Regions from separate parts of the Herbaspirillum sp. WKF16 genome, predicted to be linked through region 2. Evidence: predicted binding sites of a transcription regulator. Region 2 holds the regulator's gene; each other region holds the start of a gene.
What was found. Region 2 encodes LexA, which represses DNA repair genes until DNA is damaged. Its sites were predicted from a motif close to ACTGTATNNNNATACAGT; they were not measured.
Positions count from the first base shown of each region.

Region 1: a site for LexA is predicted at 2,095-2,112, ahead of recA (recombinase RecA). Genes of this name have one in related genera too.
Region 3: a site for LexA is predicted at 890-907, ahead of imuA (translesion DNA synthesis-associated protein ImuA). Genes of this name have one in related genera too.
Region 4: a site for LexA is predicted at 1,384-1,401, ahead of Herbaro_RS08620 (PA0069 family radical SAM protein). Genes of this name have one in related genera too.

Region 1 covers NZ_CP118632.1:753,423-756,722, reverse strand. The annotation lists gene recX (recombination regulator RecX) at 231-695, opposite strand; gene recA (recombinase RecA) at 929-1,984, opposite strand; gene Herbaro_RS03345 (tetratricopeptide repeat-containing response regulator) at 2,355-3,300, shown strand, end outside.
Region 2 covers NZ_CP118632.1:2,128,803-2,132,102, reverse strand. The annotation lists gene rplI (50S ribosomal protein L9) at 1-147, opposite strand, end outside; gene rpsR (30S ribosomal protein S18) at 174-458, opposite strand; gene priB (primosomal replication protein N) at 510-803, opposite strand; gene rpsF (30S ribosomal protein S6) at 839-1,204, opposite strand; gene lexA (transcriptional repressor LexA) at 1,509-2,162, shown strand; gene Herbaro_RS09785 (tetratricopeptide repeat protein) at 2,400-3,300, shown strand, end outside.
Region 3 covers NZ_CP118632.1:2,408,297-2,411,596, reverse strand. The annotation lists gene Herbaro_RS10980 (KGG domain-containing protein) at 1-331, opposite strand, end outside; gene imuA (translesion DNA synthesis-associated protein ImuA) at 960-1,694, shown strand; gene Herbaro_RS10970 (Y-family DNA polymerase) at 1,624-3,105, shown strand; gene Herbaro_RS10965 (error-prone DNA polymerase) at 3,115-3,300, shown strand, end outside.
Region 4 covers NZ_CP118632.1:1,924,708-1,928,007, forward strand. The annotation lists gene Herbaro_RS08615 (sigma-54-dependent Fis family transcriptional regulator) at 1-1,193, opposite strand, end outside; gene Herbaro_RS08620 (PA0069 family radical SAM protein) at 1,418-2,692, shown strand; gene Herbaro_RS08625 (TSUP family transporter) at 2,717-3,300, opposite strand, start outside.

The DNA of each region.
Region 1 (3,300 bases), 1.4 Mb from region 2:
CTGCTGTCGCCAGCCTTACATCGATGCGCTGTTTTGAAAAACAGCTGCCGCCGATATCTCCTCAGGCTGCCGCGTCGCAGCAAAAACTTCCGAATTTTAGCACAGCCCAGATGGCCTGAACGCCGGTAGCGCTAACATCGCAGATAAACGGCGGAACGTGCGCTGCGGCAGGGCCGAACGCCGGCGCAGGCGCAAAGAAGGAAGCAAACGGACTTCGGCGAAGATGCGCCTCAGCCGTCCCCTTCCTCATCGGACCATGCCTGCTTGAGCGCATGACGGATGCTGCCGTGGGAAAAGCCGCGCTGCTGCAGGAAACGCATCTGTTTGGCGCGGGTCTCGGCATCACCGGCCGGCTCAGCAAATTTGCGCCTGAGCACCTGCGCGGCACGCGCCCCTTCTCCGGCGGCGAGATCGGCTTTCAGGTCGGCCAGCCCCTCCCCTTCGATGCCATGCCCATGCAATTCGGACAGGATGCGGTTGTTGCCGTAGCGTGCCGCGCGGCGGTTTACCAACGATTCGGAAAAACGTTCCTGGGAGAGAAAGCGCGACTGTTCAAGCCAGTTGAGCAGCGCGTCGATGTCATCGCCTTCTTGCGCGTAAGGGGTGAGCTTACGCGCAAGTTCCAGGCGACTATGCTCACGTGAAGAGAGATATTTGAGCGCCCGTGCTTTCAGGCTGATCGGCGGTCTGGGCATGACGTTCGACTACACGGACGATGATGCGGTTGGAACAATTGAAACGGATGGAGCGGGCGAAACGGATGAAGCTGATACAGCGGTAATGCGCACTACAGCCGCCGCGAAAACCTGCGATGCAGATCGATGGCATCCACGGCGATTACGACCACCGGCGGGACGGCGGCGGGCCAGGCAACCCTGGCCGCCACGCCGGCGTACTCGTTCTACGGGGATCGACAGGGAGTCGCCGATCAGGAAGCTTGCTCTTGCGCCTGGGCCTCGCCACCGGCCAGCTCGGGCACGCCCAGCGCGATGCGGACCTTGTTCTCGATCTCGCGCGCCAGTTCCGGGCGCTCCTTCAGGAAGTTGCGCGCGTTGTCCTTGCCCTGGCCGATCTTCTCGCCGTTGTAGCTGTACCAGGCGCCGGACTTCTCCACCACCTTGTGCTCGGAGCCGAGGTCCAGGATCTCGCCTTCGCGCGAGGTGCCTTCTCCATACAGGATATCGAAGTGCGCTTCGCGGAACGGCGGCGCGACCTTGTTCTTGACGACCTTGACGCGGGTTTCGCTGCCGATGACTTCGTCGCCGGACTTGATCGAACCGGTGCGGCGGATGTCCAGGCGCACGGAGGCGTAGAACTTCAGCGCATTGCCGCCGGTGGTGGTTTCCGGGTTGCCGAACATGACGCCGATCTTCATGCGGATCTGGTTGATGAAGATGACGGTGGTATTGGTGCGGTTGATGCTGCCGGTCAGCTTGCGCAGCGCCTGCGACATCAGGCGGGCCTGCAGGCCGGGCAGCGAGTCGCCCATGTCGCCTTCGATTTCAGCCTTGGGCGTGAGCGCCGCCACGGAGTCGACCACGATCAGGTCGACCGCGCCCGAGCGCACCAGGGCGTCGGTGATTTCAAGCGCCTGTTCGCCGGTGTCGGGCTGCGAGATCAGCAGGTCGGTCAGGTTGACGCCCAGCTTTTGCGCGTAGGTGACATCCAGCGCGTGCTCGGCGTCGATGAAGGCGCAGGTGCCGCCCAGTTTTTGCATTTCGGCAATGGCTTGCAGGGTCAGCGTGGTCTTGCCCGACGACTCCGGGCCGTAGATCTCGACGACGCGGCCGCGCGGCAGGCCGCCGACGCCCAGGGCGATGTCCAGCCCCAGCGAGCCGGTCGACACGACCTGGATTTCCTCGGCGACGCTGCCGTCCTCCATGCGCATCACGGAGCCCTTGCCAAACTGCTTTTCAATCTGCGCCAACGCGGCGGCCAGCGCTTTACCCTTTTCAGAGTTGTTCGCAGCTTTTTTGTCGTCCATAAATCTCTCTCGGCAAAAGGTCGTGAAGAATTGTCGTACAGGAAAGGTATTGCCTGATGCACCTGCCGCAGCCGGGCATGTTGCCGGGCGCCGCAGATCAACTAGGCAGTACTGTATAAAAAAACAGTGATTCGCGCAAGCGTTTTTGCGCGATAGTTGGAGGGCGCAATTATAAGAGACCCCGGGGATTACAGCGGCAGGGGACGAGAAAGAATGATGCAGGCCCGGCCAAAAACCGGCACACTCGCTGCTTCCCGAGAAATGCACAAGGATTCGGCCCCTATCTTTGCTAGGGATTCATGCCGAATTGATATACATTTCGGCTTAGCAATATAACGAGATAAATAAGACTGTTTTATAGACTGTTGTCATGAGTTTAGTTCCCTTTAGCCATATCAGCGCCCTACGCAGCCTGATCATCGACGACATGCCGACGATGCGCCAGAACATTCGGATGCATCTCGGCCAGCTCGGCGTGACCAAGGTAGACCAGGCAGCCACGCCGGACGAGGCGATTCGTTTCGTGCAGGCCGGAACTTACGACCTCATCATCTGCGACTACAACCTGAACAAGGAAAGCAACGGCCAGCAATTGCTGGAGTTCTTCCGCACCCAGAACATGCTCTCGCCGACCTCCATGTTCATCATGGTGACCGCCGAGAGCGGCTACAACCTCGTTGCCAGCGCCGCGGAGTTCCAGCCCGACGCCTACATGCTCAAGCCGCTGACGGCCAGCCGCATCGCCGAGCGCGTCGATCGCCTGCTGGAGAAGCAGCACGCCATGCTGCCGGTGACCGAGAAGATGAAGCGCAAGGATTTCGCCGGCGCCATCATCGAGTGCGACACCGTGCTCAAGAACGCGCCCAAGTGGATCGTCGAGATCATGAAGACCAAGGGCACGCTGCTCATCGAGCAGCGCCGCATCGACGAGGCGCGCGAGGTCTACGCCCAGGCGCTGGGCATGCGCGACGACCTGGTGTGGGCCAAGATCGGCCTGGCCCGCTGCAACATCGTGGCCGGCCAGCTCAATGACGCGCGCACCATCGTCGAAGACGTGCTGGCGCAAAACAAGCAGTTCATCGCCGCCTACGACCTGCTGGCGCAGATCGACGAGGCGCAGGGCAACCAGGAAGGCGCGCTGGCCGCGCTGACGACCTCCTCCGAGATCATCCCGTCGGCGCGCCGCAGCCGCCTGGTGGGCGAAGTGGCCTACCGCAGCGGCCATCTCGACCAGGCGCGCGAAGCCTACGACCGGGTGCTCAAGCACACCAAGGGCTCGCTCACCGCGCAGCCCACCGACCTGCTGTCGCTGGCCC
Region 2 (3,300 bases):
GGCTTCGAATTCGGCGATGGCCGATTCGGTAGCGCGACGGGCCTTGCGCTGGGGGATCAGGAAGTTGCGTGCGAAACCGTCCTTGACGCGGACGACATCACCCAGACCGCCGAGATTAACGATTTTTTCCAACAGAATAACTTGCATGTTTTTCTCCTATTTCTCGGCGTCGATTACGCGTTGTGCAGATCGGTGTAAGGCACCAAGGCCAGGTAACGAGCACGCTTGATCGCGGTGTCGACTTGACGTTGATAGTGCGCCTTGGTACCAGTCAGACGTGCCGGCATGATCTTGCCGTTTTCCTGGATGAAGTCCTTCAGGGTATCCACGTCCTTGTAATCGACCTGTTCAACGCCGGCGGCGGTGAAACGGCAGAATTTCTTGCGCTTGAACAGCGGGTTTTGCTGTTGACGCTTGTTTTTCAGCTTGCTTTTATCGAACTTTTTACCGAATGCCATTTTTGGCTCCTGTATCTAAAATTGGGTGAGATCTTGTCGGCCCCATGGGGCTCAATCGACCGGATCAAAATCAACGATGTGAAACACGATGCTCTTGCTGTTGCGATTCCTGCGGGCCAGAAATCCGGTGAACCGGAACATCCCGCCCAGCGTCGCCTTGTTGAGTCGACCGGAGATTTCCCCGGCGGCCATCGCCGCGACATCGAACTCGACCAGGCGCTTGATACCGGCTTCCATCTGCTCCGACTGATGCTGCAACCTGGCGGTCACGATCGGGATACCGGCCGGCGTATAACGCAACACATCACGTTCTGCCAGGCTGGCGATGACTTGAAGCTGGTTCACTCTCCGCTAGGAATGCTACGCAATCGCACAGCCGATCAGGCTGCCGGCGCTTCGGTACGGCTCTTGGCCGCGTCTTCCTTCTGCACTGCCTTCAGGATCGGCGAAGGACCGGTTTCGGCCTTCTTCATCTTGACGGTCAGGTGGCGCAGGACGGCGTCGTTGAACTTGAAACCGGTTTCGATTTCGGCCAGCGTTTCGCTGTCGACTTCGATATTCAGGCAGACGTAGTGTGCCTTGGCCAGTTTCTGGATCTGGTAAGCCAGTTGACGACGGCCCCAATCTTCGACACGGTGCACCTTGCCGCCGCGGGTGGTGACGATGCCCTTGTAACGCTCGATCATGGCCGGCACTTGCTCGCTTTGGTCCGGGTGGACGATAAATACGATTTCATAATGACGCATGTAGACTCCTTTTGGACTATTGACAAAACGCCCACCTCGGCGTCAAGACGAGTGTGGGAAGAGGAAAGCCGGCAATCATACAAGGTTTTCGCTGGAACAGCAATGCTGGCGGCCCCTTCTGCGGCCGCCAGCCGACATTTCCGTTCGTCGCCTATATAAATAGAGCGCGGGAGGCAAAGCGCGTACCGGCGTGACTGAAAAAATCCGCTGCGTCGCGCATGTTGCCGTTGACACAAAGATTGCACCTGTATAAAAATACAGACTGTTCATACAAACAGCCTTCCTCCAAAGAAAGGCATCCGACATGCTCAAGCTCACCGCGCGCCAGGAACAGATCCTCAACCTGATCAAGAACGCCATCGAAAACACCGGCTTCCCCCCGACGCGCGCAGAGATCGCCTCCGAACTGGGCTTTCGCTCGGCCAACGCCGCCGAAGAGCATCTTCAGGCGCTCGCCCGCAAGGGCGCCATCGAGATTTCACCGGGCACCTCGCGCGGCATCCGCCTGCGCGAATCCGGCGCCGGCCTGGCCCAGGCCGCCCGCCAGATGGCGCTGCCCCACCCCGCGCTGATGCAGCTGAACCTGCCGCTGGTCGGCCGCGTGGCGGCCGGCTCGCCCATCCTGGCGCAGGAACACATTGAAAAGAACTACCAGGTCGATCCCGCGCTGTTTTCTGCCCGCCCCGACTACCTGCTGAAGGTCCGCGGCATGTCCATGCGCGACGCCGGCATCCTGGACGGCGACATCCTGGCCGTCAAGAAAACCGGGGAAGCACGCAACGGACAGATTGTGGTGGCTCGCCTCGGCGACGACGTCACCGTCAAGCGCTACCAGAAGACCGGCGGCAATATCGCCTTGCTGCCCGAAAATCCGGATTTCGAACCCATCATCGTCTCCCCGGACACCGAGGATTTCACGCTCGAAGGCCTGGCAGTGGGCTTGCTGCGCAGCTGGTAAGCCAGGACCTCCCGACATGCCCGGTACGCCGGGCATGTCGCCCCCCCTCCCGCCCGGCCACCCGCTCCGGCACCGCAACGACAGCGTCGCAGCCGAACCTCAGCGCGCGCATTTCCCAAATCAAGGCTTTTTTGCGTTCTGTTCACACTTTCGTGCGCACGCGATGACGCATATCATGCGAACCTAACGAATTGCGCCCTGATGGCGCACACCCTCATCACATGCAAGGAACCTTTGATGTCGACGCGCAAGAGCAGTGCCAAATCATCGCCCACCACCAGCCAGCCCCAACTGCAAGACTTGCTGGACGTACGCCGCTGCCTTGACCTGCTCGACGACCACAAGACGGACGAGGCCAAGGCGCTGTGCGAGGCCGTACTCAAACGCGCCCCCAAACTGGTCTACGCCAACAATGCGCGCGGCCTCATCGCGATGCATGAAGAAAACTTCCCTGAAGCGGAAAGCTATCTGCGTCGCGCCGTCGACGCCGACCCCGAGAACCCGGAGTACATCACCAGCCTGGCCAATGCCGTCCTCAAGCAGTATCGCATCGACGAATCGGTCAAGCTGTTCGAACTTGCCATCAGCCACAACCGAGAATACCGCGATGCCCGCGTCGGCCTGGCCAACGCCCTGCATGAGAAAAACGATCCCGACGCATCGATCGCCTATTTCGAAGATGCGGTCAAGCGCGAGCCGGATGCACCAGGCCCGCTGTCGCACCTGGGACGCGCCCTGATCGACGGCCGCCGCTTCCCGGAGGCTGTCGCCACGATCCTGAAATCGCTGGAGCTGGATATTGCCTTCGCGCCATCCCACACCGCATTGGGCGAAGCTTTCCATGCGATGGCCATGTACAAGGAAGCACTGGAATCCTACAAAACCTCCCTGCTGCTGGATCCAACCGACATTTACGCCCACAACAAGATCGCAGACACCTACATCAAGCTCAACGAGCCCACCGAGGCGCACGAGCATTACCGCAAGATCATCGAGCTCGCCCCCAAGGATCCAAACAGCTACGCCAAGCTGGCCATCAGCTATGCAGCCAACAACGACCTTCATGAAGCCGCGATGTCGCTGTTCCGGCAGGCGCTCGACATCGATCCGCGCCACGTGCTGACGCTCAACAACCTCG
Region 3 (3,300 bases), 280 kb from region 2:
AACCCTGCTGCAAGGGGTTGCGATCGGACTGTTGCGGTTGCTGCTGGGGCTGCTGCGGCTGTTGGACCTGCTGCACCTGCGGCGCGCTCTGGGTCATCTGTGGAGCGGCTACGGCCACACTACCGGCGTCGCCGGCATTGGCGTTCTTGCGGCCATGGCTGTTCAGTCCGCCCTTGCGGCCAGCTTCGCGCGCTTCGGCAGAGGTGAACTCGTGGGCAGCGCCCTTGGCATGGGCTGCCTTGCCTCCCATGCTGGCGATCTGGCGCTGCTTTTGCGGGTCCATCGCTGCGAAGCCGCGGTTGCTGCTGCCCGGGTTTTGTGCATTTGCCATGTCTGACTCCTTTGTCTGATCGGAAAAGTTGGAGGACAGCCGGTGGGCAAGACCCATGCCTTACCCTTGTCTTGCCATGGCGCCGGGTTCATCTCCCGGCATCACGTCGAAAGCGCAAGCCTTCTGTCCACGCCTGCAGTTTAGGAAGCATCCCCGGCAGTAACTATCAGAAGAGTCCATCAGCCCTTGTAGGCGTTGTCTGTAGGAAATGAAGGAATCCGTGAAGATGAGCTTACGAATTCTTATCGTTGAGCTCGAAATCCGTCAAAAGAGGTATGGCTCATCAGCAGGCCGCCGCGCCTCATCGGTGTTTTCCGCTCATCAAGACTTGCCGACAGGAGCGGCGACATCGGCTGACCGCAGCATGCGGCATGCGCCGATAACGCAAGACGGGACGCGCGGCTAACATCGGCCCTGACATCCTCCTCACGCCTCCAGCAAGGCGCAAGGATCAACGCTAGTCTCCGGAGGTTACCTCCAGCCTCCTATTGGGCCGCCCTTGAGCGGCCCTTTTTTTGCCCCTCTGCTTTGTAACTTTTCTCGCCCGGCGCGCCATATACTGTATATTTATACAGTTATCGGATTTTTTCGAACAGCCTCGCTTGCGGCTGTTCCGTACCGCCACTCCATGTTGACGCCTTCCTCACCGGCCCCTGCGCCGGAAGCGATCCATCCTTCGCTCTGGCTGGCGTCCCAGCTGGCGCGGGGCGGCGCGCGCGGCGTGGCCAGCGGATTCCAGGCGCTGGATGCGGAACTGCCGGAAGGCGGCTGGCCGGCCGGCGTGTTGATCGAGCTGCTGCTGCCGCAGGCCGGCATCGGCGAATTGCGGCTGCTGCGTCCCCTGCTGGCCCGGCCGCCGCAACAGCGCGAGCGCCCCGGCGCCGGGCGCATCGCCCTGCTGCAGGCGCCGCATGCGGCCAATGCGCCGGGCTGGACGCACATGGGCGTGGCGGCCTCGCGCCTGCTGCGCTTGCAGGCCGGCAGCCAGGCCGACGCCTGCTGGGCCGCCGAGCAGGTGCTGCGCGCCGACAGCTGCCAGGCCCTGCTGCTGTGGCAAGCCAGGATACGCGCCGACAGCCTGCGCCGGTTGCATGTGGCGGCCCAGGGCGGCAGCACCCTGTTCTTCCTGTTCCGTCCGCTGGCCTGCGCGCGCGAGGCTTCGCCGGCGCCCTTGCGGCTGTCGCTGCGGCCGGCGCCCGACGGCCTGGAAATCGGTTTTCTCAAGCGACGCGGACCGCTGCGCGAGCGCCCCTTGTTCATTCCCCTGACGCCTTCACCGAATTTGCAACGCCATGCCCCTGTGGATCGCCGTACACCTGCCGCTGCTGCAACTGGAAGCCTTTCGCCCGAACTGGCTGGCTGAGGAAGCGGCCGTGGTCTTCGAGCACGACCGCGTCAGCGCCATCTCTGCCCCGGCGCGCGCCGACGGCGTGCGCGATGGCATGCGCCGCGGCGGCGCCCAGCTGCTATCGCCCGCGGCCCACTGGCACGAGCGCGACCCGTTGCGCGAGGCTGCCTTGCTGGGCGAGGCCGCGCTGGCCCTGTTGCAATACACGCCGCAGGTGACGCTGGCCGAAGAGGATTGCGTGCTGCTGGAAGTCGGGGCCAGCCTGCGCCTGTTCGGCGGCATCCGCGCGCTGTGCCGCAAGGTGCGCGTCACCATCGCGCGGCTGGGATTGTCGGCCACGCTGAGTTGCGCGGTGAGCGCCGCCGGCGCCTGGCTGCTGGCGCGTTCCGGCTACGTGCGCACGCTGCGCCCGGCCTCGATGCGGCGCCGGTTGGAACGCCTGCCGGTGGCGCTGTTGCCGCCCGCGCGGCCGCACCTGGAGTGGCTGCACGGCCTGGGCGTGCGCCGCCTGGGCGAACTGCGCCGCTTGCCGCGCGCCGGCCTGCAGCGACGCTGCGGCAAGGCCGTGCTGGAGATGATGGACCGCGCCTACGGCGAGGCGGCCGAGCTGCACCGCTGGGTCGAGGCGCCGCCCGCCTTCCATGCCCGCATCGAGCTGCCCGACCGGATCGACCACGCCGACATCCTCGGCGCCTACGCGCAGCGCCTGCTGGCGCAGCTGGCCGGCTGGCTGGGCGCGCGCCAGCTGGCCGTCAAGCAGCTGCGGTTGTCGCTGGAGCACGAACGCGGCCGCCAGGCGGCGCCGCCCACCGAACTCACGCTGGCCTTGTCGGTCGCCGCCTGGCAGGAAGAACACTTGCATGCGCTGGTCAAGGAAAAGCTGGCCCGCTGCGCCTTGCCGGCGCCGGCCATCGCCCTCTCGCTGGCCGCCGACGAGCTCGACGCCATGCAGGCCGGCAGCGGGCTGCTGTTTCCCGAACCCGGCGGCAGCGCGGAAGACCATCACCGCCTCATCGAGCTGCTGGTGGCGCGGCTGGGGCCGGAGCAGGTATTGCAGGCGGCGCCGCAGGCCGATCATCGGCCCGAGGTGGCCAACCGCTGGTGCGGCGTGATGCAGGACGCCGCCGCCCTGCCCTCGCCGCTGCCGGGCGATGCCGCGCGCCTGCCGCCGCGTCCGCTGTGGCTGCTCGATGCGCCGCAGCCGCTGCGCCTGCACCGGCACAAGCCCTTCCACCGCACGCCGCTGGAATTCGCCTCGCCGCCCGAACGCATCGAGACCGGCTGGTGGGAAGGCCGGCCCGTGACGCGCGACTACTTCTGCGCGCATGACGCGCAGTATGTCTATTACTGGATCTTCCGCCAATGGATCGGCGGCGAACAGCCGGACCAGGAACCGCAGTGGTTCCTGCACGGCCTGTTCGGCTGAGGCGCCGCCATGGACGACGACTTCCCCGCATCCTCGCCGCCGGCCATCGGCCTGCCCGATTACGCCGAGCTGTACTGCCGCACCAACTTCAGCTTCCTGCACGGCGCCTCGCATGCCAACGAACTGGTGGAACGCGCCATGGCGCTGGGCTACAAGGCGCTGGCCATCACCGACGAATGCACGCTGGCCGGCGTG
Region 4 (3,300 bases), 200 kb from region 2:
ACAAACGGTGCGCCCGCGCCATGCGCGCCGTCACGGTGAATGGCCTGGGCCAGCCACTCCTTGCCGGTGCCGGTCTCGCCGGTGATGAGGATGGGAATGTCGCGGCCGATCACCTTGCGCAGCTTGGCGATGACGGCGCGCATGGCGTCGTCTCCGGTATCGAGCGCCTGCAGGGCGTCGCCGCCGGGCGCCGCGCGTGGCGTCGCCGGGAGCGGAGTGGGCGGCGCGGCGGCTACGGCGTCGCGCGCGTTCTGGAAATGCTGCTCGCGCAGCCGCATCTCGGCGCGCGCATGGATCTGGATGCCGCTGTGCAGATGGAGCGCCATCAGGCCTGGCGCGGCCTTGCGGTAGTGCTCGAACAGCGCCGAGACCGGCGCGCCGAACAGCGAGCCGAAGGTATGCGACTGCAGCGCCGCCAGCGGCAGGCCGAGCTGGAACAGCGCGCTGCGGTTGGCCGCCAGGAAGCGCCCGCCCGGCGCGAAGGTAGCGATGCCCTCGACCAGCGTGCCGACGAATTCCGGGCGGCTGTGGAAGTGCAGGGTGATGCAATCGGGGAAGCTGCCGGCCAGCAGCTGGTTCTCGATCATCTGCGCCGACATGCGCACCAGCGCCAGGGTGTGCTTGTGGAAGCCGCCGCATTCGCCCGAGACGTCTAGCACGCCCAGCACCTGGCCGCGATGGTCGAAGATGGGCGCGGCCGAACAGGTCAGGAAGCGGTTGGCGTCGAGGTAGTGCTCCTGCGCGTGCACGATGGTGGGCTTCTGCTCGAACAGCGCCGTGCCGATGGCGTTGGTGCCGCGCAGCTGTTCCGACCAGCGGCCGCCTGCGCCCAGCGCCACGCGGTCGGCCTTGGCCAGGAAGTCGCTGTCGCCCAGCGTGTGGACGATGGTGCCCTCGGCGTCCGACAGGATCACCATGCTGTGGGTATTGCGGATCTGGTCGTAGAGCGTCTCCATGACCGGCTTGGCATGGCTGGAGAGCGCCTGGCTCGATTGCAGCGCCAGCGCCAGGTCCGCGCGCGAGAGCGTGGACAGGTCGGGGCGCTGGGCGCGCGTGAGGCCGTAGGAGGAGCTGCGCTGGTGCGAACGTTCGATGACGTGCAGGTCGAGCGCGCCGTCGGCCGCCGCCTGCACCACGGGGCCATGGGACAGCGCCGCGCCGGCGCCGCCTGGCCGGTTTTCCCGGTATTGCATCGTTGTCTCCTTGGAACGTAGGAACCCGACGGTTCTTTGTTCCCCCTGTCCGATTTTTTGTATTCGGTACTGTGCGTCCAAGCATAACCGATTAATCCGCACGCTACCGGCATGGTCGCGCGCGATGTTGGCAGGGCGGCAAGGGAAAATTGAAACAGGGTTTGCAGGCGCCGGCTGGGGCGGGCAAAATACTGTTTATATATACAGTAATCATCCACTCCGCCATGTCCAGCTCATCGCGTTTCCCCAGGTTTCCAGAAGGCATCGCCGCGCCTTTCCCCAAGCAGCCCAAGCCGCCTTCGGACGACGACGCCACGCTCACGACCGAGACCTACATCCATCGCCAGCAGGCCCCCCTCAAGGGCCGCGGCGCCGTCACCAACCTGCGCGGACGCTACGATTCGGTCAGCCGCGAGGAGTTCGACGACGGCTGGCAGGCGCTGCGGTTCGCGCCGTCCGCGCCGTCCGAAGGCGAGGACGCCGCGGCGCCGGAAGCGGAAGAGCCTGCCAGGCTCAAGACCATCGTCACCGAGGAAACCGCCAAGTCCATCCTCAGCCGCAACCGCTCGCCGGACCTGCCGTTCTCGGTCTCGCTCAATCCCTACCGGGGCTGCGAGCACGGCTGCGTCTACTGCTTCGCGCGGCCTTCGCACAGCTATCTCGGCCTGTCGCCGGGGCTGGATTTCGAAAGCCGCCTGGTGGCCAAGACCAATGCCCCGGAACTGCTGCTGCGCGAGCTGGCCAAGCCGTCCTATGAACCGGACACGATCACGGTGGGCATCAACACCGACGCCTACCAGCCCATCGAGCGCGAGCTGCGGATTACGCGCCGCGTGCTGCAGATCCTGCACGACTGCGGCAACCCGGTAGCCTTGATCACCAAGTCCGCGCTGATCGAGCGCGACATCGACCTGCTGGCGGCAATGGCGGCGAAGCGCCAGGCCATCGCCGCCGTCACCATCACCACGCTCGACCCGGCCGTCGCACGCACGCTGGAGCCGCGCGCGGCCAGCCCGGCGCGCCGCCTGCGCGTCATCAGGACGCTGGCCGAGGCCGGCATCCCGGTCAGCGTGTCGATTGCACCGGTGATTCCCTTTGTCACCGAGCCCGATCTCGAACGCGTGATGGAGGCGGCGATCGACGCCGGCGCGGGGCAGGCCGGCTACATCGTGTTGCGCCTGCCATGGGAGGTCAGCCCGCTGTTCCGGCAGTGGCTGCAGGCGCATTTCCCCGAGCGCGCCGCGCGCGTGATGAACCGCATCCAGGACATGCGCGGCGGCAAGGACTACGACGCCGATTTCGCCACCCGCATGCGCGGCGCCGGCGTCTGGGCCGACCTGCTGCAGCAGCGCTTCGAGAAGGCCAGCCAGCGCCTGGGCATCAGCCACCGCAACCGCGCCTTCGCCACGCTCGACGCCAGCCAGTTCCGGCGGCCGCTGCTGGCGCCGGCGCCGCGCGAGCAGCGGCAGCGCAACGCGGGGCAGCTGGACCTGTTCTGAGGCTGGAACGAGCCCAAGAGCAGCTCAAACGGTCATCTTGAACAGGACCAGCAGCAACAGGCCCATGTAGGCGCCGACGCGCATGCGCTCCGGCATGCTCCCGGCCAGGGGCCTCGCCAGGCGCATGCCGGCCAGCGCGGCAACGGCCAGCAAGGCGGCCGCGCTGAGGTCGACGTGGCCGACATGCCATGCGCCCGCTTCCGCGCCGCGCAGGCCGGCGGCGGCGAGGTAGACCGCGCAGGCCGCCAGCGCCGCGCTGGCCGCCAGCAGTTGGGACAACGCCGAGGCGCACTCGGCGTCATGGCCGCCGCGCCGCATCAGCGGCACGGTCATGGCGCCGCCGCCCACACCGGCGCCGGCCGACAGCGAGCCCGCGGCCAGCACCGCGCAGGCATTGAGCAAGAGCGGCAGGCGGCGCGGCACGGAGGGCGGCAGGATGCCATGCGCGGGGCCGGTTTTCTCCATGCGATCGAAGCGCAGCGCGCAATCGGCAATCAGCGCCGACAGGTACAGCACGTACAGCAGCCGCAGCCGGAACGGCGAGCAGGCGAGCGCCGCCAGCGCGCCGGCCAGCGCGCCGGTGGCGGCATACAGGCACAGCGGCCAGC